One region of the Pantoea sp. X-Soil-ISGK-421 genome, then DNA from elsewhere that is predicted to be linked to it. Evidence: predicted binding sites of a transcription regulator. Region 1 holds the regulator's gene; the other holds the start of a gene.
What was found. Region 1 encodes sigma-54, which starts transcription at its own class of promoters, with help from an activator protein. Its sites were predicted from a motif close to GTTGGCACANNTTTCGCTNT; they were not measured.
Positions count from the first base shown of each region.

Region 2: AC6I8K_RS04010 (gamma-glutamyltransferase family protein) is a predicted target of sigma-54. The motif match lies at 8,845-8,864, and genes of this name have one in related genera.

Region 1 is NZ_AP035979.1:516,150-528,506, reverse strand. Features, by position in the region: gene mlaC (phospholipid-binding protein MlaC) at 1-89, opposite strand, end outside; gene mlaD (outer membrane lipid asymmetry maintenance protein MlaD) at 108-644, opposite strand; gene mlaE (lipid asymmetry maintenance ABC transporter permease subunit MlaE) at 649-1,431, opposite strand; gene mlaF (phospholipid ABC transporter ATP-binding protein MlaF) at 1,436-2,251, opposite strand; gene AC6I8K_RS02325 (calcium/sodium antiporter) at 2,479-3,462, shown strand; gene kdsD (arabinose-5-phosphate isomerase KdsD) at 3,476-4,456, shown strand; gene kdsC (3-deoxy-manno-octulosonate-8-phosphatase KdsC) at 4,470-5,036, shown strand; gene lptC (LPS export ABC transporter periplasmic protein LptC) at 5,033-5,605, shown strand; gene lptA (lipopolysaccharide ABC transporter substrate-binding protein LptA) at 5,580-6,134, shown strand; gene lptB (LPS export ABC transporter ATP-binding protein) at 6,140-6,865, shown strand; gene rpoN (RNA polymerase factor sigma-54) at 6,914-8,353, shown strand; gene hpf (ribosome hibernation promoting factor) at 8,375-8,662, shown strand; gene ptsN (PTS IIA-like nitrogen regulatory protein PtsN) at 8,823-9,305, shown strand; gene rapZ (RNase adapter RapZ) at 9,357-10,211, shown strand; gene npr (PTS phosphocarrier protein NPr) at 10,208-10,480, shown strand; gene mtgA (monofunctional biosynthetic peptidoglycan transglycosylase) at 10,486-11,208, opposite strand; gene arcB (aerobic respiration two-component sensor histidine kinase ArcB) at 12,086-12,357, opposite strand, start outside.
Region 2 is NZ_AP035979.1:894,156-906,512, reverse strand. Features, by position in the region: gene katG (catalase/peroxidase HPI) at 1-1,324, opposite strand, end outside; gene uraH (hydroxyisourate hydrolase) at 1,573-1,908, opposite strand; gene uraD (2-oxo-4-hydroxy-4-carboxy-5-ureidoimidazoline decarboxylase) at 1,905-2,399, opposite strand; gene hpxK (allantoate amidohydrolase) at 2,412-3,671, opposite strand; gene AC6I8K_RS04040 (pyridoxal-phosphate-dependent aminotransferase family protein) at 3,668-4,903, opposite strand; gene AC6I8K_RS04035 (amino acid ABC transporter ATP-binding protein) at 4,925-5,656, opposite strand; gene AC6I8K_RS04030 (amino acid ABC transporter permease) at 5,637-6,293, opposite strand; gene AC6I8K_RS04025 (amino acid ABC transporter permease) at 6,290-6,955, opposite strand; gene AC6I8K_RS04020 (transporter substrate-binding domain-containing protein) at 6,959-7,744, opposite strand; gene hpxU (MurR/RpiR family transcriptional regulator HpxU) at 7,937-8,776, opposite strand; gene AC6I8K_RS04010 (gamma-glutamyltransferase family protein) at 9,005-10,591, shown strand; gene hpxX (oxalurate catabolism protein HpxX) at 10,604-10,789, shown strand; gene AC6I8K_RS04000 (AtzE family amidohydrolase) at 10,786-12,183, shown strand; gene hpxZ (oxalurate catabolism protein HpxZ) at 12,186-12,357, shown strand, end outside.

The DNA of each region.
Region 1 (12,357 bases):
ATCAGCTTATAAGGATTGCTCTGGTCTGCTGCAGTGGCAGCCAGCGGTACAATTGCCAACAGGGCAATCATCAGTAAACGCTTAAACATCATGTTTTACCTCGTAGGTTATTCCGTTGTAGCAGGTGTTGCTGGTGCGCTCTCGGCACCCTGTGATTTGTCGTCAGGTTTGTTATCGCCGCTCTTATAGAGGAATTGACCGATCAGGTCTTCCAGCACCAAGGCTGACTTGGTGTCACGAATGGTGCCGCCATTTTTCAGCATCGCGGAACCGAGTTCCGGATCGTCAAAACCCAGATTTAACGCCAGGAACTGTTCGCCGAGCAGACCTTGGGTGCGGATTGCCAGCGAACTGGTATCCGGGATTTTGTCAGCGTAGTCTTCGCTAATATCCATGGTCACGCGCGGTGACAATGTTTTCTGATCCAGCGAAATATCCGCCACCCGGCCTATCAGCACACCACCAATTTTAACCGGTGAACTGATTTTTAATCCGCCGATATTATCGAAGGTGGCATACAGCTTCCAGGTCGGCTGGGTGCCAAAGGATTTGAGATCGGCGACGCGCAGGGCGAGGAACAACAGCGCCAACAGCGCAGCCAGCATAAAGACGCCAACCCAGATTTCGTTTTTCTTGCTTTGCATTGCATCAATTCCCAAACATCAGTGCTGTCAGCACAAAATCCAAACCGAGTACCGCCAGTGAAGCATGCACCACGGTACGCGTTGTCGCCCGACTGATCCCTTCCGAGGTCGGGATGGCATCATAGCCATTAAATAGCGCAATCCAGGTTACCGTGACGGCAAAGACTGCGCTCTTGATCATGCAGTTGACGACATCAGTGCGGAAATCTACCGCGTTCTGCATCGCCGACCAGAAGAAGCCGGGATCGATCCCTTTCCAGCTCACGCCAACCAACGCGCCACCGGCAACACCTACCGCAGTGAAGATCAGCGCCAGCAGCGGCATGCTGATAAAGCCGGCCCAGAAACGCGGTGATACTACGCGACGTAGTGGATCAACGGCCATCATCTCCATACTGGAGAGCTGTTCAGTGGCTTTCATCAAACCAATTTCTGCCGTCAAGGCTGAACCTGCTCGGCCCGCAAAAAGTAATGCCGTTACTACCGGTCCGAGTTCACGCAGCAGCGAGAGCGCCACCAGCATGCCAAGGCTGGTTTCAGCATTATAGGTAGTGAGCACCAGATAACCCTGCAGACCCAGCACCATGCCAATAAACAGGCCGGATACCACGATGATCAGCAACGATAACACGCCTACGCTGTACAGCTGTTTTATCAGCAGCGGCGCATGTCGACGAAACGCGGGCTTACCCACCAGCGCATGAAATAGCATGAGGCCTGCGCGGCCAAAAGCGGCACAGGTATTAATTCCCTGACGTCCAAATGACGCTAGCGCCTGTAACAACATCAGTTTACGTTCTCCCTGAGCGGGTCAAGTCGCTGAGATAATCACCCGCAGCAAAACGGAATGGCACCGGGCCATCCGCATGACCCTCAATAAACTGGCGCACACGCGGATCGGGATTTTCCCGCAGTTCCGGCGCGCTGCCCTGAGCAATAATTTTTTGTCCGGCAACAATATAGGCATGATCGGCAATGCTCAAGACCTCAGGCACATCGTGTGAAACCACAATACAGGTCAGACCCAATGCATGATTAAGTTCATCAATTAACTTCACCAGCACGCCCATAGTGATCGGATCCTGGCCCACAAAAGGCTCATCGAACATGATCAGTTCTGGCTCCAGCGCGATCGCACGCGCCAGCGCAGCGCGACGTGCCATGCCGCCAGAGAGCTCTGCGGGCATAAGTTTAGCCGCCCCACGCAAACCTACCGCTTCCAGCTTCATCAATATGGTGCTGTGCAATAATTCTGGAGGGAGCTGCGTATGTTCACGCAATGGCCACGCAACGTTTTCGTAAACGTTGAGGTCGGTAAAAAGTGCACCCGACTGAAAAAGCATGCTCATCTTTTTGCGTGCTTCATACAGTTTGGTGCGGGAAAGCGTCGGGATATTCTGATCGCGAAACCAAATCTCGCCTTTATCAGGCTGCAGCTGCCCGCCGATCAGTCGCAAAAGCGTGGTTTTACCTATACCGGACGGTCCCATAATGGCAGTGACCTTGCCGGCGGGTACTGTTAACGAGATGTCATCGAAGATGGTACGATTGCCGCGCGTGAAACTGACGCCACGAACCTCAACCAGATTCGTTTGCTGCTGAATCATCTTTACCTCTTTATGCGGATCGGGCGTGGTTAAAGCTGTGGATGTTAGCCTGTTAACCTCAAATGCACGATAGTTTTACAGAAACTTACCCACTATGTGTGGCGAAAACGGCCTTAAAATTTACTTTTGCCTCTCACACAGTCAAAATCAGCGCTTATAACCGCGTGCAGCATGTTTTTACTTGTCGGATAAGGTTCGCCGACACCTCCATCCATCAAGGATTATTAATGTTCGTAGCCTCAGCCTTGCTGTTTATCGGATTGATTTTACTGGTCTACGGCGCCGATCGTTTGGTGTTCAGTGCCGCGATCCTCTGTCGATCCTTCGGCATTCCACCGTTGATCATTGGCATGACCGTGGTGAGCATTGGCACTTCCTTACCGGAATTGATTGTTTCCTTTTCGGCTGCACAGCATGGACAGATGGATTTAGCGGTAGGCACCGCGCTGGGTTCAAACATTACCAACATTCTCTTAATTCTTGGCGGCGCGGCGCTGCTGCACCCATTGACAGTACACTCCAATCTGATTCGGCGCGAATTGCCATTGATGCTGTTGGTCACACTGCTCAGCGGCATCATGCTGTTTGATAATCACCTTAGCCGTATCGATGGCATCGCATTGCTGCTGATTGCGCTGGGTTATTTGCTGGTGGTGATCCGCATTGCTCGCCGTGCCGAACGCGACAACAACGACACGCTAACGCGTGAACAGCTGGCCGAACTGCCACGTGATGAAGCTGGCAATACCGTGGCTTTTCTTTGGCTGGCGGTGGCGCTGATTATTTTGCCAATGTCGACGCGCATGGTAATCGACAATGCAACCGTCTTTGCCGATTACTTTGGCGTAAGCGAGTTGGTGATGGGCTTGACGCTAATTGCCGTCGGTACCAGCTTGCCTGAACTGGCCACGGTAGTCGCTGGCGCGCTAAAAGGTGAAGACGATATCGCCATCGGCAACTTAATTGGCGCGAATATTTTTAACCTGGCGATTGTGCTCGGCCTGCCGGCGCTGATTCATCCCGGCAGCATTGATGCCCATGCCTTTGCACGTGATTACTGGGTGATGCTGGCGGTCAGCGTACTGTTCGCCCTGCTCTGCCTGCTGCGCAAACGGCGTATTGGTCGCATCGCAGGCACACTATTATTAGGTGGATTTGTCGCGTGGGTGCTGTGGCTGTGGCTCAGCCCCATGCTTATCACAAGCTATTAAGGACGGACTGACCATGTCACATCAGCAACCGGATTTCGATTTTCAGCATGCGGGTAAAGCGGTGCTGCGCATCGAACGCGAAGGGCTGGAGCAGCTTGATCAATATATCAATGACGATTTCGATCGCGCCTGCGCGATGATTTTTGCCTGCCGCGGCAAAGTGGTGGTAATGGGCATGGGCAAATCCGGGCATATCGGTAAAAAAATGGCGGCGACGTTTGCCAGCACCGGCACACCCGCTTTTTTTGTTCATCCCGGCGAAGCCAGCCACGGCGATCTCGGCATGGTCAGCACCAATGACGTGGTGGTTGCGATTTCCAACAGCGGTGAATCCGGCGAAATCCTCGCCTTAGTTCCCGTATTAAAGCGCCAGAAAGTGCAGCTAATTTGTATTACCGGTCGTCCGGAGAGTGCGATGGCGCGCGCCGCTGATGTGCATCTCTGCGTGAAAGTGCCGCAGGAAGCCTGTCCGCTCGGCCTGGCACCAACCACCAGCACCACCGCCACATTAGTGATGGGCGATGCGCTGGCCGTGGCGTTGTTGGAAGCGCGCGGATTTACTCAGGAAGATTTTGCGCTGTCGCATCCTGGCGGTGCGCTGGGACGCAAACTACTGCTGCACGTCAGCGATATCATGCACAGCGGCGATGAAATCCCACACGTGAGCCGTGATGCGTCGATGCGCGACGCGCTGCTGGAAATTACCCGTAAGAATCTCGGCTTGACGGTAATTGTTGATGACCTAATGAAAATTGAAGGCATCTTCACCGATGGTGACTTACGCCGCGTATTCGATATGGGCATCAATTTCCAGACGGCCAGTATTCAGGATGTTATGACCAGCGGCGGCATTCGCGTGCGGCCCAATATGCTGGCAGTCGACGCCCTTAATTTGATGCAAAACAAAAACATCACCGCCCTGCTGGTGGCCGATGACGATCGCCTGCTCGGTGTGGTACATATGCATGACATGCTGCGCGCTGGCGTGGTCTGAACAGGAATAAATAATGAGTGCTGAAACGGCGATGGTCGAGACTTGCTACGGTCCGGTGAACGCAGAAGTCATGGCGCGAGCTGCGCAGATTCGCCTGCTGATTTGCGACGTTGATGGTGTGATGTCCGATGGCGTGATTTATATGGGTAACAGCGGTGAAGAGCTAAAGGCTTTTAACGTGCGCGATGGTTACGGCGTGCGTTGCCTGCTGACCTCAGGCGTTGAAGTGGCTATTATTACCGGCCGTAAGGCAAAACTGCTGGAAGATCGCTGCAAGACGCTTGGCATTACGCATCTTTACCAGGGACAATCGGATAAGCTTTTGGCCTGGCGTGAACTTCTGGATAAACTGTCATTATCTGCCGAGCAGGTTGCGTATATTGGCGATGATTTGATCGACTGGCCGGTAATGGCGCAGGCGGGTTTAAGTGTTGCCGTTGCCGATGCTCACCCAATTTTGCTGCCGCGCGCGCATTATGTTACCCGCATCGCGGGCGGGCGCGGCGCAGTACGTGAGTTGTGCGATCTGATTTTGATGGCGCAAAACAAGTTTGAGGATGCCAAAGGGCAATCAATATGAGTAAGAGCAGGCGTTGGATGACGCTGATTTTGGCCTTGATCGCCTTAGTGCTGATCGGCTGGAATCTCACCAACCAGGATGACGACAAAACGCCGATGGCGACCAACGATCAAGCCCCGACCTATACCAGCGAGAAATCGAATACGGTGGTGTATAACCCTACGGGTGCGCTGGGCTATAAACTGGTCTCGGATAAAGTGACCTACTTTGCTGCCGATGAGATAAGTTGGTTTGATAATCCGGTGATGACCACGTATGACGAAAATAAAGTGGCAACATGGTCAGTACGCGCTGATAAGGCAAAGCTGACTAAAGATCGTATGCTTTATCTATACGGTAACGTTGTGGTTAATTCGTTGACCCAGGATTCACAGCTTGAGCGCATCCTTACCGATAACGCTCAGGTTAATCTGGTCACCCAGGATGTGACATCTGACGATCAAGTCACCCTTTTTGGCCGCAGTTTTAATTCCACTGGCATGAAAATGCGCGGCAATTTACGGACGAAACATGCTGAGCTGCTTGAAAAGGTCAAAACTTCCTATGAAATTCAAAATGAAAAAAAATAGCCTTAAGTTATTGCTGGTGACTACGCTGCTGGCAACGAGCCTGCCTGCGCTGGCGTTAACCGGCGATTCCGATAAACCGGTGAATATTGACTCGGTCAACCAGGCGCTGGACTTACAGGGCAACGTCGCGACCTTTACCGGCAACGTGATTGTGACTCAGGGTTCCATCAAGATTACCGCCGATAAAGTGGTGGTCACCCGTCCGGGCGGTGACAGTAAAAAAACCATCGTTGATGCTTACGGTACGCCAGCCACCTTCTATCAGATGCAGGACAGCGGCAAGCCAGTGCAAGGGCATGCTAGTAAGCTGCATTACGAATTGGCGAATGATTTTGTTGAGCTGACAGGTAATGCCTTTATTCAGCAGCAGGACAGCAATATCAAAGGCGACCGCATCACTTACCTGGTGAAAGAGCAGAAGATGCAGGCCTTCAGCCAGGGTGAGAGCAAGCGCGTGACCACCGTTCTGGTACCGTCGCAGCTGCAGGACAAAAACGGTTCGTCCGCGAGCCCTAAAAAGAGTAACTGATTGCTATGGCTACACTAATCGCTGAGAACCTGGCGAAAGCCTACAAAGGCCGCCGCGTGGTGGAAGATGTTAGCCTGCAGGTAAAGTCCGGCGAGATTGTCGGCCTGCTGGGTCCAAACGGTGCCGGTAAAACCACCACGTTTTACATGGTGGTCGGTATTGTGCCGCGCGATGCGGGCCGCATTGTGATTGATGATGAAGATATCAGCATTCTGCCTCTGCATGCGCGCGCGCGTCGCGGCATCGGCTATCTGCCGCAGGAAGCCTCGATCTTCCGCCGCCTGAGCGTCTACGACAACCTGATGGCAGTTCTGCAGATTCGTGATGATTTGACGGAAGAGCAGCGTCAGGATCGTGCCAACGAGCTGATGGAGGAGTTCCATATCGCCCATCTGCGAGACAGCATGGGCCAGGCGCTATCGGGTGGTGAACGTCGTCGTGTGGAAATTGCGCGCGCGCTGGCCGCTAATCCTAAATTTATCTTGCTGGATGAGCCATTTGCCGGTGTTGATCCGATCTCGGTTATCGACATCAAGAAAATCATCGAGCATTTGCGTGACAGCGGCCTTGGCGTGCTGATTACTGACCACAACGTGCGTGAAACCCTCGCGGTGTGTGAACGCGCTTATATCGTCAGCCAGGGACATTTGATTGCCCATGGCACGCCTGATGAAATTCTTGTAGATGAGCAGGTTAAGCGTGTTTATTTGGGCGAAGAGTTCAGACTCTGATAAGGTGTTGTAACACCCTACGTTTGCTTAGGAAATTCTTACCGAATTATGAAGCAAGGTTTGCAACTCAGGCTCAGCCAACAGCTGGCGATGACTCCACAGTTGCAGCAAGCAATTCGCTTGCTGCAACTTTCTACGCTTGAACTCCAGCAAGAACTGCAACTGGCGTTGGAAAGCAATCCGCTGCTTGAGCAAACCGATCTGCATGAAGAAGTCGACGCACGCGAATTTCAGGATCAGGAAAGTGATTCTTTAGACACGCGCGAGGCACTTGAACAGAAAGAAATGCCCGATGAGCTTCCTCTCGACGCAACCTGGGACGAAATCTACACCGCTGGAACACCTTCAGGCACGGGCACCGATTACCAGGACGACGAACTGCCCATCTATCAGGGCGAAACCACCCAATCGCTGCAGGATTACCTGATGTGGCAGGTTGAGTTAACACCGTTCACTGATACCGATCGCGCGATTGCCACGTCAATCGTTGATGCTATTGACGACACCGGTTATCTCACCGTCAGCTTACAAGACATTTATGACAGTATTGGCGATGAAGAGCTGGCGCTGGAAGAAGTAGAAGCCGTGCTCAAACGCGTGCAGCGTTTCGATCCGGTCGGCGTGGGTGCACGCGATTTACGTGATTGCCTGCTGGTACAGCTATCGCAATACGACGCCGCAACGCCGATGCTGGCTGAAGCACGTCTGATTGTTAGTGAACACCTCGATCTGCTGGCCAATCATGACTTCCGCAGCCTGATGCGCGTGACGCGTCTCAAGGAAGAAGTGCTTAAGGACGCGATGCTGCTGATTCAGTCGCTCGATCCGCGCCCAGGCCAGTCGATCAATACCAGCGAACCCGAATATGTCATTCCCGATGTGCTGGTTCGTAAAATCAGCAAGCGCTGGACGGTTGAACTCAACTCCGACAGCATGCCGCGCCTGAAAATCAATCAGCAGTATGCTGCGATGGGCGGAGCAGGACGTAATGACAGCGATAATCAGTTTATTCGCAGCAACTTACAGGAAGCCAAGTGGCTGATTAAGAGCCTGGAGAGCCGTAACGATACGCTGCTGAAAGTGACACGCTGTATCGTTGAACAGCAGCAGGCGTTTTTTGAGCAGGGTGAGGAGTATATGCGTCCAATGGTGCTGGCAGACATTGCTCAGGCTGTTGATATGCATGAGTCCACCATTTCCCGCGTCACCACGCAGAAGTATCTACACAGCCCGCGTGGCATCTTTGAACTGAAGTATTTTTTCTCCAGTCACGTCAACACCGAAGGCGGTGGCGAAGCCTCTTCTACGGCGATTCGTGCACTGGTGAAAAAATTAATCTCGGCGGAAAATCCCGCAAAACCCTTGAGCGACAGCAAACTGACCTCCATGTTATCCGAACAGGGCATCATGGTAGCGCGACGTACGGTTGCTAAATATCGCGAGTCTTTATCGATACCGCCATCAAACCAGCGTAAGCAATTGGTTTGACCGAACGAAGAAGGAAGACCTATGCAGCTAAACCTTACCGGACTTAATGTTGAGATAACCGAACCTCTGCGTGAATTTGTAAATAGCAAATTTGCCAAACTGGAACACTATTTTGATCGTATCAATCAGGTTTATATTGTTCTAAAAGTAGAGAAGGTGACGCAGATTGCGGATGCAACACTGCACGTCAACGGCGGGGAGCTGCACGCCACATCGGAAGCGGAAGATATGTACGCGGCCATCGACGGGTTAATCGATAAGCTTTCCCGTCAGCTGACCAAACACAAAGACAAACTGAAAAAACACTAACCTTCACGCTTGCAGAGTGCCGACTGATTCGGCACTTAGAGCAAAAATGGGGCGGATATTACCGCCCCGTTTTGTCATCTGCGCAAGCGCCAACGGGCGAACGGCAATGAAATCAATTGCCTGAACCTCACGGCACAGTGAACTCGCAAGTGAAACGATGATGAACAACGATCTAACACTGGAATTGAGCTCGGTCCTTTCGCTGGACTGTACCCGTAGCGGCGTACACTGCCAGAGCAAAAAACGCGCGCTGGAAATTATCAGCGAGCTGGCAGCGAAGCAGCTCAATCTGCCACACCAGACGCTTTTCGAAGCCATCCTGACCCGCGAACGTATGGGCAGTACCGGTATCGGCAACGGCATCGCCATTCCACATGGCAAGCTGGAAGAGGACACGTTACGTGCTGTAGGCGTGTTTATCAGCCTTGATCAACCCATCGCCTTTGATGCGGTAGATAATCAGCCGGTTGACCTGCTGTTTGCTCTGCTCGTGCCAGCGGACCAGTGTAAGACCCACTTGCACACGCTTTCGCTAGTGGCCAAACGTCTGGCGGATAAAACCGTCTGCCGTCGTTTACGTGCGGCACAAAGCGACGAAGAGCTCTACGCCATTATCACAGAAGCTCAGGAAGCACACTCTTAAGCGACAAACACTTTACCGGCGTATTCGCCGGTTTAAAACGGGAGAAATGTGATGGTGCTGATGATCGTTAGCGGTCGGTCAGGCTCAGGAAAATCAGTTGCGCTGCGTGCCCTTGAAGATATGGGCTTTTACTGTGTCGATAACTTGCCGGTGGTGCTGCTGCCGGAACTGGCAAATACCTTAACCGAACGTAATATCTCTGCGGCGGTGAGCATTGACGTGCGTAATATGCCCGAATCGCCGGAAGTTTTTGAAGCCGCACTCAATAATCTGCCCGATACTTTCTCGCCGCAGTTGCTGTTTCTCGATGCCGATCGCAATACGCTAATCCGACGTTATAGCGATACGCGTCGCCTGCATCCACTCTCTAGCAAAAATCTGTCACTGGAGAGCGCCATCGATGAAGAGAGCGATCTTCTGGAGCCACTGCGCTCGCGCGCTGACCTGATTATCGATACTTCAGAAATGTCGGTTCACGAGCTGGCAGAAATGTTGCGTACGCGCCTGCTGGGCAAACGCGAGCGTGAATTGACGATGGTGTTTGAGTCCTTTGGCTTTAAACACGGCATCCCAATCGACGCCGATTATGTGTTTGATGTGCGCTTCCTGCCTAACCCGCATTGGGATCCCAAGTTGCGTCCGATGACCGGCCTGGATCGCCCGGTTGCCGCTTTCCTCGATCGCCACACCGAAGTGCACAACTTCATCTATCAAACGCGCAGCTATCTGGAACTGTGGCTGCCAATGCTGGAAACCAATAACCGCAGCTATCTTACCGTCGCCATCGGTTGTACCGGCGGGAAGCATCGTTCTGTGTATATTGCTGAACAACTGGCGGACTATTTCCGCTCACGCGGTAAAAATGTGCAGTCTCGTCATCGCACTCTGGAAAAACGTAAATCATGACCGTGAAGCAAACCGTTGAAATTCGGAATAAACTGGGCATGCATGCGCGCCCGGCGATGAAGCTGTTTGAATTGGTTCAGAGTTTCGATGCTGAAGTGTTATTGCGAAACGAATCGGGCACCGAAGCCGAAGCCAGCAGCGTGATTGCACTGCTGATGCTCGATTCAGCAAAAGGCGGCCATATTGAAATCGAAGCCAGCGGCCCGCAGGAAGAGCAGGCGCTGGCGGCAGTCATTGAACTGTTTGAAGCAGGATTTGACGAAGATTAATCCTTTCAGTGCAGCTTATAGCGATTCAGGAAGCCCTCGCCGCCCAATTGTCGCATCTGCCGCATAATCCATTGCTGACGCTGGCGCGTATAGCCCGAGGGTGCATCGGCGCGGAAACGGATCGGATTAGGCAAGACAGCCGCCAGTAACGCCGCTTCAGACATGGTCAGCCGGCTGGCCGGTTTATGGAAGTAGCGCTGCGAAGCCTCTTCGACGCCAAACACGCCATTGCCAAATTCAGCGATATTGAGATAAACCGTGAGGATACGTCGCTTAGTCCAGACGGTTTCAATTCCTACCGTCAACCCCGCTTCCAGCCCTTTACGCATCCAACTGCGGCCATCCCACAGGAACAGGTTTTTTGCTGTCTGCTGAGACAAGGTTGAAGCCCCGCGCATGCGCTCATTGCCATCGTTATCCAGTACAGACTGGATAGCGTCAACATCAAAGCCCCAGTGTTCAGGAAACTTTTGATCTTCCGAGGCGATCACCGCTAACGCCATCCACGGCGAGATCTCATCCATGCCAACCCAATCGGAGTGTGCGACATAATCGAAGCGCCCTGTAAACCAGGCGCCGAGTTGCCGCTCCACCATCACCGCCGAGAACGGCACAGGCAAAAAGGCAAACAGCAAAATACCCGCTAACCAGATGCCTAGCCAAGCCAGCAGCACTTTTGCAATCAGCACTTTTATCTTTTTTCCCAACGTCCCTTTATTCTTACTCATGCAATTTTCTCTTACCTGTTCCCGGCATTAATCAATTACCCAAGTCACAATAGCAAGCACCTACCATTAACCACCAAAATTTATCCTCAGAACGGCAAAACCTTCAGGGGAGATTGTTGCCTGCGCAATCAACGTTGCTCTATTAGAGCCAATCACATCAAGCACTTCCATAAAAAAGGAATCGGTTCCATGATGACTAATACAACAGTAGCTGCCTGTCTAAACCCTTAACTGAATGTGATATCGATCACGCAAAACCTTTCACAATACTTAACTATCATTTTTAGTAGCGTTCGAAGATGCTCATTGATAACCGAGACCATTCTGAAAAAACTGGCAGAATTCACCCTTTATCGCCTTAATTCACCCTCATTGATGGTAAAGCGATTTATCTCTCATTTGGTTTACATTATTCATTAAACTGGAAACTGGAACTTTCTACCGAAGGTTTCCAAAACGTTTTGGATAACCCATCAAAAAAACTCGTTTTACCGATGAATATCAGCACGTTAACCTTACTTAAATCCTATTTTATGTCAGAATCAGATTTTCTATGCTTCTGCCTGGCTTTTCCTGCGAGTAACTGAAGCAAAACCAGGCAAAAAGCAGAACAATTGGTCAAAAAAGATGCAATATGGCAAAGAAATTAATTCCTTGCTTGACTGTGTCAGCAAATTAATGTTTTCTGTATTTAATCGCTGCTCAACATCACACAATTTAATGAATCTTGTCACAAGCGTTGGCGAATTTGTTAAGGTGATTTTATAGCGTTAACCAATACCGAACTGCTGCTTTCTTATTCGATTTCTAATCATAGCAGCAGTACCCATTTCCCTGGTGTTGGCGCAGTATTCGCGCACCCCAGTTTCGACTGGGGTCATTTTTTTCTAACGTCCTGTAATTTTTCCCGCTCCGCTACCCACTCACGTAATACGTTTACGTCTTTCAGCCATTCCTGTTTTAGTTCGTCTATCCACTCCTGCACGTTGTCCCACCACGCTGGTAATTCCGGTGATTGAATCTGTTTCGCCAACTGCTGCAGATGTAGTAAGCCAACCGAGCCTGCTGCGCCTTTAATCTTGTGTCCTTCTTCAGCAATGCCTTTTTGATCGCGCGCCATCATGTTGGAATCCAGCACGTCGAGATAAC
Region 2 (12,357 bases), 380 kb from region 1:
CCTGCCAGATCAGATCTTCCTTCGGCACTTCCGGACCGATATACCGCGCTTTTGGTCCCATATCGCGGTGTGTCAGTTTGAACCACGCGCGTGCAAAGGCTTCGTTGAACGCCTGCGGATCGTTAAGGAAGCGGCGCGAGATCTTGCCGAACTCTTCATCGAAACGCAGCGTCAGATCGGTCACCAGCATGGTCGGCTTACGTTTTTTCTCGGGATCAAACGGATCCGGGATAATCGCTTCGGCATCAACCGCTTCGAACTGGATCGCGCCCGCCGGGCTGTGCGTCTGTACCCATTCGTATTTGAACAGGTTCTCGAAGAAGTAGTTGCTCCACTGCGTTGGGGTTTGCGTCCACACCACTTCTAAGCCTGAAGTGATGGCATCTTTACCCACGCCGCTGGCGTAGCTGCTGGTCCAGCCCAGGCCCTGTGCTTCAATCGGTGACTCTTCAGGATCGACGCCCACATGGCTGGCTTCTGCCGCACCGTGCGTTTTACCCAACGTATGACCGCCAGCAATCAGCGCCACGATCTCTTCGTCGTTCATGCCCATATTGCCGAAGGTGGCACGAATCGCCGGCGCGGCAGATTTTGGATCGCCGCTGGCTTCCGGACCTTCCGGGTTCACGTAGATCAGGCCCATTTCGGTGGCACCCAACGGGGCGTTGGCAAGCGCTTCTGGATGGCGATGCGCCAGCCATTCGGTTTCGTGGCCCCAATCCACATCCATATCCGGTTCCCACACATCTTCACGACCGGCACCAAAGCCGAAAGTGCGGAAGCCGGCATTTTCCAGCGACACATTGCCCGCCAGAATATAGAGATCGGCCCAGGAAATTTTTTGACCATATTTTTGTTTCACCGGCCACAGCAGGCGACGCGCTTTATCGAGGCTGACGTTATCCGGCCATGAGTTAAGCGGGGCAAAACGCTGCTGACCACGACCTGAACCGCCGCGACCATCGATGGTGCGATATGTACCCGCGCTGTGCCACGCCATGCGAATGAACAGCCCAATATAGCTGCCCCAGTCGGCTGGCCACCAGGATTGCGAATCGGTGAGAAGTGCACGGATATCGGCTTTTAATGCGGAGTAATCAAGCTTGCTGAATTCGTCGCGGTAATTGAAAGTGTCACTGAGCGGATTGGAACGGTTGGAGTGCTGGTTTAACAGATCGACACGTAGCATATTCGGCCACCAGTCGCGGTTGGACGTCCCGCCACCGGCGCCGCGCGCCAAAACACTCTTCTCTTCAGATGCCCCGTGATGAAAGGGGCATTTACCTGAGGCTGCTGCATTATCGTTATTGTCGTGCGTGCTCATTTTTCGGCTCCATTGGCTTCACATTACTTTCTAATATGCGACTAAGATTAGCCGTACTTTAGTCAAGAATATATTTGGATGAACCGAAGGTTTTGATAGTTGCTGGCTTTCAAGCGCAGCCGTGTGATGTGAGCCACATTTTAGGTTTATTAAACGCATCTGTCGTAGCGGCGCAATTTATTGCGCATCCTATTCGCGATGGAATGCGCGATAAATCGCGCCGCTACGACCGGTGCGAGGGAGATGAATCAGCTACCGCGATAGGTTGACCACGACCACGGCGAGATGAGAAACGGCAGATGATAATGGCTGCCCGTGGCAGCAATCACGAAATCAATCTGCGCACTGACATACAGCGCATCGCGCCCTTCAGCGGCAAAGTAGTCGCCGATCTCCGCCGTCAAACGATAATGACCCGGCGCGAGCGGCTCGGGCGTCAAATCTTTGATGCGCCCGTCGCTGTCAGTTTTGCCTTCCACCAGCGGCAGCCACCCTTCCGGGCTGTTCTGCTCCAGCGAAACCGCCACGCCAATCGCCGGTCTACCCAGCGCGGTATCGAGAATATGCGTCGTAATAGTGCTCATGTGATGCTCTCCTTCAGCCGTAACAGGGTGATTTCTCGCAGCTGCGTCAGCGCTTCACGCTGTTCAGTCTGTGCATCGTTATTGAGACGACGCTGCAATTCCGCCAGCATCTCCTCGCCGCTGCGCCCTTTAGCGCGAATCAAAAATACCTGACCAAAACGCTGCTCGTAGGTTTGATTGCCGGCCAGCATCGCCAGCTGGAGCGCGCCGTCCGCCTGCTGCATCGCCGACTGCTCACTGCGCGACAACGCCGCTTCCTTGTCCGCTCCCGCCACCTTGTCGCCAATGCGTGGATGGGCGCTCAGCGCCTGCGCCAGATCATCGGCTTGCCACAACTGACCCAGGCGATCGGATTCGGCCTGTAACGCCGCGATGTCGGCAAAAGGCCGTGCCGCCACCAGCGCCTGTTGCCACGCTGGAATCGCCACACAGTGCGCAATGGTCGCCTGCGCGGCTTGCGGTGAGAGCTGATTAAAACTTACCAGATCCATATTTCGCTTCCTTTAAGCACGGGCGATGTCGCAAACCGCTTGCAGATAGGCCTGCACGCCCAGCGCCACATCGTCCGCCTGCACCGACTCCGCCGGATGATGGCTGATGCCGCGATGGTTGCGCACAAACAGCATGCCGACCGGCCAGCGCTCGGCGATGGCAATCGCATCGTGGCCCGCGCCGCTCGGTAGCGACAGACTGCGCCCCTGCACCGTTTCCACCGCGTGACTCAGCGCCTGCTGTAAGCGCGCATCACAGGCGGTGGCGGCAATGTGGTAATACTCATTGGCATTAAAAGTGAGTCCGCGACGCAGTGCAATCGCCTGTGCCTGGGTGAGCAGCGTGGAGAGCAAGCGCTCCAGCGGCTCATCCTGCGGGCCGCGTACGTCAAGCGACAGCTGCACTTCGCCGGGAATCACGTTGACCGCGCCCGGTAAACAGCTCAGCGTACCGACCGTCGCCACCAGCTGCGGGTCGTGCTCGGCGGTGGTGTGTTCGATAAACACCATCCATTCGGCGGCGGCGGCCAGCGCATCTTTGCGATGCATCATCGGCACGGTACCGGCGTGACCGGCTTCTCCGATAAAACTGCAGTTAAGACGACGCGCGCCATTGATCGCCGTGACCACGCCGAGCGCTAAATCTTCCTGTTCAAGACACGGACCTTGCTCAATATGCAGCTCCAGATAGGCAGCGATATCATTCACATCGCGCGCTGCATCAAGAATTTTTGCCTCATCGAAACCGACATCCTGCATCGCTTCCGCCACGGTGATGCCGTTGCCATCGGGATGTGTTACCCAGCTGTCGGGCCAGCTGCCGGTAATGCCACGACTGCCGAGCAGCGTGATGCCGAAGCGCGTGCCCTCTTCGTCGCCAAAACCCACAATCTCAATCGCCAGCGGCAAACGCTGTTGACGATCGTGCAGCCACTGAACGGTTTCGATGGCGCTTAACACGCCGAGCATGCCGTCATAGCGACCGGCATTACGCACCGTATCCAGATGCGAACCGAGCAGCAGCGCCTGCGCGCCCGACTGTGCCGCTTCATAGCGGCCACAAATATTGCCCACCGCATCCTGCCACGTCGTCATGCCTGCGGCCTGCATCCATTCGCCGACGCGCGCGTTGGCACGCAGCTGTTCCGGTGACAGATAAACGCGCGTCAGGCCATCTTCGCTTTCGCTGATCTCCGCGAGGGCGTCACAGCGCGCCATGACGCGAGCGGCGGCAATTTGCGCCTCGCTGGCAGTCATCAGGCTTTGATTCATGCGCGGCTCCCGTAGAGATCCCATGCCGCTTGCATCGCCGCACCTTGCGTGGTGCGGAAGCCAACATGATTCAGCACCGCTTCCAGCGCGCTTAAGGTTTGCATCACGCAATCTTTGCGCGCGTTGTAGCCCATGGTGCCGATGCGCCACACTTTGCCATGCAGCGGACCAAACGAGGTGCCGATTTCAATGCCGAAATCCTCCAGCACCAACTTACGCACCTGATCGCCATTTACGCCCTGCGGGATCACCACGCCGAGCACGTTATTCATTTTGTGTTTAAGATCGCCGAAGGTTTCCAGGCCCATGCCCTGAATCCCTTTCAGCAGCGCCTCGCCGTGCAGTTTATGGCGCGCGATGCCGTTATCCAGTCCTTCCTGCATCATCAGGCGCGCACATTCACGCGCGCCAAACAGCGCGGTAGTGGCTTCGGTATGGTGATTAAGGCGTTCCGGACCCCAGTAATCCATGATCATGCCAAGATCAAAATAGTTGGAGTAGATCATCTCGTCGTCGCCATCCTGATGTTCGGCGGTGCGGATGCCCTCTTCCACGCATTTGCGCTTGCGGATCACCGCTTCCATCTGCGGGCTCAGCGTGATCGGCGAGGTGCCGGACGGTCCGCCAAGGCACTTCTGCATCCCGGCAGAGACCGCATCGAGGCCCCACGCATCGGTTTCCAACGCATTACCGCCGAGCGAGGCGGTGGCATCGGTATAGAACAGCACGCCATATTTCTGGCAAATGGCGCCCAGCTCTTCCAGCGGCTGCAACATGGTGGTGGACGTATCGCCCTGCACCGTCAGCAGCAGGCGCGGCTGCACTTTTTTGATCGCATCTTCAATCTGATCCGGCGTGAATACTTCGCCCCACGGCACGTCGATGGTATGCACTTCCGCGCGGCAGCGGCGGGCAATTTCACACAGCAGATGACCGAAGCGGCCAAACACGGGCACCAGCACTTTGTCGCCCGGACGGATCGCCGACAGCAGAATCGCCTCGATACCGGCGCGTGAAGTGCCGTCGATCAGCATCGTCCAGCGGTTTTCAGTGCGGAATACGCCACGGTATAGCGCCATCACTTCGTTCATGTAGTGCGTCATCGCCGGATCGTACTGACCAACCAACTGGCTCGACATGGCGCGCAGCACGCGCGGATCGGCGTTGATCGGGCCCGGTCCCATCAGCAGACGCTGTGGCGGATTGATTTGCGAAAACTGGCTGATATCCATGAGGGTTTCCTTGTTATTCGTTTACAGACGCACCGTCGAGATAAACTGTTTCAGCTCCGCGGTTTGCGGATTGGCGAACAGCGTTTTGCTGTCGCCCTGCTCCCAGACGCGCCCCTGATGCATAAAGACCACACGATCGCCCACGTCGCGGGCGAAGTTCATTTCATGGGTGACGAGAATCAGCGTCATGCCTTCGGCGGCTAATTGCTCCAGCACTTTCAACACTTCGCCCACCAACTCGGGATCGAGCGCTGAGGTGATCTCATCACAGAGTAAAACTTTAGGCTGCATTGCCAGCGCACGGGCAATCGCCACGCGCTGCTGCTGGCCGCCAGACAGATTGGCAGGGTAATAATTGATGCGCTCACCGAGGCCGACTTTCTCCAGCATCTGTGTCGCCAGTGCGCGGCATTCGGCTTCGCTTTTCTTCAGCACGCGACGTGGTGCCAGCATCACGTTTTCCAACGCCGTCATATGCGGGAAAAGGTTGAAGTTCTGGAACACCATGCCGACCGAGCGGCTAATTTCACGCGCTTGTGATTCACGATCGGTGATGGTCATGCCACCGAGTTTGATGCTGCCATCCTGATAACCTTCCAGCCCGTTCATGCAGCGTAGCAAGGTACTTTTGCCCGATCCGCTGCGGCCGATAATCGAGATCACTTCGCCGTGGTCGACATCGAGATCGACCCCTTTCAGCACATGGTTGTCGCCGTAGTACTTCTGTACCTGATTAATGGTGATGAGCGGCATTGAATTTTTTCTCCAGGTACTGGCTGTAACGCGACAGCGGATAACACATCAGGAAATAACCGAGCGCCACCAGGCCAAATACCTTGAACGGCTCATAGGTCACGTTATTCAAAATGGTGCCGGCTTTAGTCAGCTCGACGAAACCGATAATCGAGGCCAGCGCAGTGCCTTTGATCACCTGCACGGCAAAACCCACGGTGGGTGCAATGGCAATACGAATCGCCTGCGGTGCGACCACGCGAAACAGCGTTTGACCAAAGGTCAGGCCAAGACAGCGCGATGCTTCCCACTGCCCTTTTGGCAGGGCGCGAATGCTGCCGTACCAGATATCCACCAGAAACGCGCTGGTGTAGAGCGTTAAGGCCAGCGAGGCGGCAGTCCAGGGCGCCACATCGATGCCAAACAAGCCAACACCGAAGAAGGCGAGAAACAGCTGCATCAGCAGCGGCGTGCCCTGAAAAAGCTCGGTGTAAGCGCGCACCAGGCGCATTGGCCATTTACGCTTCAGCAAGCGCATAAACAGCAGCGGCAAAGTCACCAACGTGCCGCCAAAAAACGCCACCAGCGAGAGTAAAATTGTCCAGCGCGCTGCCAGCAGCAGGTTACGCAGGATGTCCCAGTCGGTAAAAGTCGTCATGCCGGCTGCGCTCCCAACCATTTACGTCCCAGCGCCAGCAGCAGTTGGCGCATGGCAATCGACAACGCCAGATAGATCAGCGTGGTCACGAAATAGACCTCAAAACTCAAAAAGGTACGCGACTGAATCAGGTTGGCGGCGAAGGTCAACTCTTCGTACGACACTTGCGACACCACCGATGAGCCGAGCATCACAATGATGCATTGACTGACCAGCGCCGGATAAATGCGCTGCAGCGACGGCGGCAGCACCACGCGGATAAAGGTTTGCGTGCGGGTTAATCCCAGCACGCGCCCTGCTTCCCACTGACCGCGCGGCGTCACCTGAATCCCGGCACGAATGATTTCGGTGCTGTATGCCCCAAGGTTAATCAACATCGCCAACAGCGCGGCTTCGCCCGCCGTCAGTTTCAGGCCCAGATTGGGCAAACCAAAGACGATAAAAAACAGCTGCACCACAAATGGCGTATTACGGATCAGCTCGACATACACGCCCCAGATGCGGCTCGCCCAGCTCGGTTTGCCGCTGCGCAGCGCCGCGCCGAGAATGCCGAGGCTGACACCGCCGACAGTGGCGAGCACGGTGATCTGAATCGTGACCCACAGCCCGGCCAGCAACTCTGGCCAGTGCGGCCAGAGATCTGCAAAATTAAGTTGCCCCATGTTTTATGCGCCGAGATTGGCTGGCAGCGGCGCTTTGAGCCACTCTTCCGACAGCGTGTTCAGCGTGCCGTCTTTGATGCCTTGCTCAATCAGCGCATTCACTTTGTCTTTCAGTGCCGGCTCACCTTTTTTCAGGCCGATGTAGCACGGCGAATCTTTCAGCATGAACTGGGCCACCGGCGCTTTTTCGGCGTTCTGACGCGCAATCGCTGCCACCACCAGGTTGCCAGTGGCAACGTACTGCACCTGGCCAGAGAGGTAGGCCGACAGCGTGGTGTTGTTATCTTCATATCGCTTCACCTGCGCTTCTTTCGGGGCGATATCGCTTAACACCATGTCTTCCACCGCACCGCGCGTTACGCCAATGGATTTGCCGCTCAGCGCCGCCGCATCTTTCAGCGTTTCACCTTTCGGACCAAACACGCCGAGGAAGAACGGCGCATAAGCGCGGGTGAAATCGATCACTTTTTCGCGCTCGGCGTTTTTGCCCATGCTGGAGATCACCAGATCGACTTTATCGGTTTGCAGATACGGCACACGGTTGGCACTGGAAACCGGCACCAGCTGCAACTTCAGTTTCATCTGTTTGGCCAGATACTTCGCCATGTCGATATCGTAGCCCTGCGGTTGCAGGTCAGTACCGACGGAACCGAACGGCGGGAAGTCTTGCGGGACGGCGACACGGATCACGCCGCGCTTCTGAATATCCTGCAACTGATCGGCCATCGCACTCCCGACCTGCGCCATCAGCAATGCCGCGCCCGCTACCGCCAATAATACTTTTTTCATTATGCACCCCGGTGAGTTTACGTGAAACAAAAGATTCTTGATGAATCATTCTGCAACTAATGTGCCAACCGCAGTGCCGATAAATGAAAGGGGAAAAAGCGGGGTTTTTCTTAGCAGGAGGCAGCAAAAACGGGCATCAAGCCCGTTTGAATTAACGATCTAAAATAGTGCATTGCACCATTATGGCGCCCGCTAACGGTGTTCGAGCTCATCAAGATGCTGATAGAGATCGGCGATTTGGTGGATACGTTGACGCCCTTGCGACAACATTTCGTGCAGTAAGGCGTTGGCCAGCAGGTTAATCAGGCTCATGGCGGAAGCATAGCTATCAAAGGCGGAAACGCTGTCGAGTGGCGCGCACAGTTGCCAGCGCGCCAGCGTAATGATGCCCTGCGCCTGCGGCTCACACAGCGCCAGCACCGGAATGTTGCTCTGCTGCAGTTGCTGCATTAAAGGGCGAATGATGCGTGGACGGCGGCGAAACGCCATCACCACGACAATATCGTCGGGCGTGATATCCACCAGCTCTTCGCCCAGCGTCTGGCCCGGCTGTGGCAGCACATGCACCTGCGGGCGCGCCTGCATCAGCTGCTGACGCAGGTGCAGCGCCACCGGATAGGCGTTACGCATACCAATGATAAACACCCGTTTAGCCGAGCCCAGCGCGGTGATCACGTCGCCAAACTGCTGCGGATCGATGCTGTTCACCCATTGTGTCAGGTTCGCCATCTCTTGCTTATAGTGGCGTGACAGCAGCGTGTTGCCCTGCACCGCATCGCGGTTGTCGGTGAGCGGCATACCGCTCTGGCGCAGGATGCGCAGCTCATCGCGCATATCCTTGTATTTCTCGTAACCGAGACGCTTGAACAAACGGCTGACCGTGGCCTTCGAGACGCCGCTCAGCCGCGCCAGCTCGGCGCTGTTGTAGCTGATCAGGTCATCAAAATGGTCAAACACGAAGTCGGCAATGCGCTGCTCCTGCGGCGACAGTTGCGGGTAGTGACTACGAAGGCGTTCATCAAGTTGTTTCATCATCGGTCCTGTAACTTTCGTTTCACCACAAGCTAGCATAAATCGATCCAGATTGATGTCCGACCAAAACTGGAACAGCTCTTGCTTAGATTTGTGCAGTATCTACCAGGTGCGCATAAATGCGCACATTCCGTAGCGGCGCAATTTATTGCGCGATAAATCGCGCCGCTACGGAATGTGCGGGGGATTAAACAGCGTACTCACATAAGAACAAGAGAAGAAATTACTATGATACAGAGCAACATGGCGCCGTTAGGCATGGCCGTTACGCCACATCATCTCGCCAGCGAAAGTGCGCTAGCCGTGCTGCGCGAAGGCGGCAATGCGCTGGAAGCAATGGTGGCCGCCGCCGCGACTATCGCCGTGGTTTATCCGCACATGAACGGTTTGGGTGGCGATGGCTTCTGGCTGGTGGTGCCGCCCAACGGCGATCCCATCGCCATTGACGCCAGCGGCGCTGCCGGAACGCTCGCTCATGTCGATTTCTATCACGGTGAAACCCATATTCCGCATCGCGGACCGAAAGCCGCATTAACCGTCGCGGGCACCGTGAGCGGCTGGCAGGAAGCGTTGACGCTGGCGCAGGAACTCGGCGCGACGCCGCTGCCGTTAACCCGCCTGCTACGCGATGCGATTCGCTATGCCGCCGATGGGATCCCGGTCACCGCCTCGCAAGCCGCTGCCACCGCCGCCAAGCAGCACGAGTTACAGCATCAACCCGGTTTTGCCGCCACCTTCCTGCCGGACGGTAGCGTGCCGATCGCCGGTAGCCGTTTTACCCAACCCGCGCTGGCGAATACGCTGAGCATGCTGTGCGAACAGGGGCTGGAAAGTTTTTATCGCGGTGAACTGGCGCATCATCTGGCACGCGAAATGACCGCGCTGGGGATGCCGATCACGCTGGAAGATTTGCAGACGCACCACGCTCGGCGCTGCACGCCGCTGCATCTGGCGCACAGTGAAGGCGATATCTGGAACATGACGCCGCCGACGCAGGGTTTGGTGTCGCTGGCGATCCTCGGCATTACCGATCGGCTCGCAATGGCAGACGCCGATGAAGCGCAAACCGTGCACCGCATCGTCGAAGCCACCAAAAAAGCCTTCGCGCTGCGCGACCAGCACATTACCGATCCGCGCCACATCGACATCGATGTACAAAGCCTGCTGGATGCTGAGCATCTCAGCACGCTGGCGGCGCAGGTGGATGACCAACACGCCGCGTCATGGGGTACCGGGCGCGGACCTGGCGACACCGTGTGGATGGGCGTGATGGACAGCAGCGGGCTGGCGGTTTCCTTTATCCAGAGCATTTATCACGAATTCGGCAGCGGCGTGGTATTGCCGGGCACCGGCATCACCTGGCAAAACCGTGGCGCCGCCTTCAGCCTGCAACCCGACCACTTACTGACGCTGCAGCCGGGCAAACAACCGTTTCATACCCTTAACCCTGCCGCCGCACGCCTGAAAGATGGCCGCACCATGGTTTATGGATCGATGGGCGGCGACGGCCAACCACAAACCCAGGCAGCAATTTTCACCCGTCACGTGATTCAGGGGCATCCGCTGCAACAGGCGGTGAGCGCGCCGCGCTGGCTGCTGGGCCGGACATGGGGACAATCATCCGATTCCCTCAAGCTTGAAGCGCGCTTCGCCCCAGAAACGGTACAGCAGCTGCGCGCGCTCGGCCATGAGGTTGAACTGCTGCCCGATTTCAGCGAAGTGGTCGGCCATGCGGGTGCGATCGTTCGACACAACAACGGCATGCTGGAAGGCGCGTTCGATCCGCGCAGCAACGGCAGCGCCGCCGGTTTCTAACGGAGAGTAATCATGAGTTCACAACCGGACTGGGCCACCTACATCGCCCAAATGGAGCAGATTCTGGCGCTGGAGCTGGATGATGCGCGCCGCGCCGAGCTGCTGACGCAGTTCAACCGCATCGCCGCGATGGCCGAGCCGCTGATGGCGCTGCCACTCGACGATCGCCTGGAAGTGGCGGGAGTCTTTCATCCATGAAGCTGTCATCATTATCGATTAACGCCCTGCAGCAGGCGCTGAGTCAGGGCGAGATCAGCGCCCGCGATATCGCGCAAACTACGCTGGCGGCGATTGAGCAACACAACCCGGCCATCAACGCCTGGACCGAAGTCACCGGCCAGCGCATGCTGCGCGAAGCCGATCAGATCGATCAGCAGCGCCAGCGTGGCGAGAGCTTGCCGCCATTGGCCGGCATTCCCTATGCGGTGAAAAACCTGTTTGATGTCGCCGGACACAGCACCCTGGCCGGTGCCAGCCTGTTCAGCGAACGCGCGGCGGCACGCGATGATGCGTGGGCGGTGAACAAACTGCGTCAATCCGGCGCGCTGCTCTCCGGCATGCTGAATATGGATGCCTACGCCTACGGCTTTACCACCGAAAATACCCATTACGGCGCGACGCACAATCCGCGTGATGTCACCCGCGTGGCGGGCGGATCGTCAGGCGGTTCGGCGGCGGCGGTTGCAGCCGGTTTGGTGCATTTTTCACTCGGCACTGACACCAACGGCTCGATCCGCGTGCCCGCTTCACTGTGTGGCATCTTCGGTCTGAAGCCGACCTTTGGTCGCCTGTCGCGCAGCGGCAGCCACCCGTTTGTCGCTAGCCTTGATCACATCGGCCCGTTTGCCCGTTCGGTAGAAGATTTGAGTCTGGTTTATGACACTTTACAAGGTGCCGATGCCAGCGATGCCTTCCAGGCCGCGCAGCCGGTTGCGCCGGTCAGCGCAGGGCTAAGCATGGGTGCAGAAGGTGTGCGCAGCGCGGTACTTGGCGGGTTCTTCTCAACCTGGTGCAGCGATGAAGCGCGCGCCGCCGTGGCGGTTGTCGCCAAAGCGTTAAATGCCGTGGAGGAAGTCAGCTTACCCAATGCTGAAATCGCGCGATCGGCAGCCTTTATCATGACCGCCGCAGAAGGTGGTAATCACTACTTGCCACTGCTGCGCAGCCAGCCGGAACAGTTCGAGCCTAATTCGCGCGAGCGTCTGCTGGCCGGTGCGATGCTGCCATCAGCATGGTACGTGCAGGCACAGCGTTTCCGTCGTCACTTCCAGCAGCAGGTGCTGCCGCTGTTTGATCAGTTCGACGTGCTGATTGCGCCTGCCACGCCGTGCACTGCCACCACCATCGGCCAGGAAACCATTCATATTAACGGCCAGGATTTGCCGACGCGCGCCAGCATGGGCATGCTGACCCAGCCGATTTCTTTCCTCGGGCTGCCGGTGTGTACCGTGCCGCTGCACACCGCCAGCGGCTTGCCCATCGGTTTGCAATTGATCGCGGCACCGTTTAAAGAACATCTGGCACTGCGCGCCGCCTGGGCGCTTCAACAGCAAGGGCTGACGCTGCCACAAACTACCTTAATGGACGCCTGAGAATGACATCTGAAGATATCGATCGTCCGGCGGTACTCGCCGAAGTCACCGCCGCCTTTTACCGTTACGAACAAGCGCTGATCGGCAATGATGTTGAGGTGCTGGATGAACTGTTCTGGCACGACCAACGCACCGTGCGCCTCGGCGCAGGCGAGAATCTGTATGGCATCGACG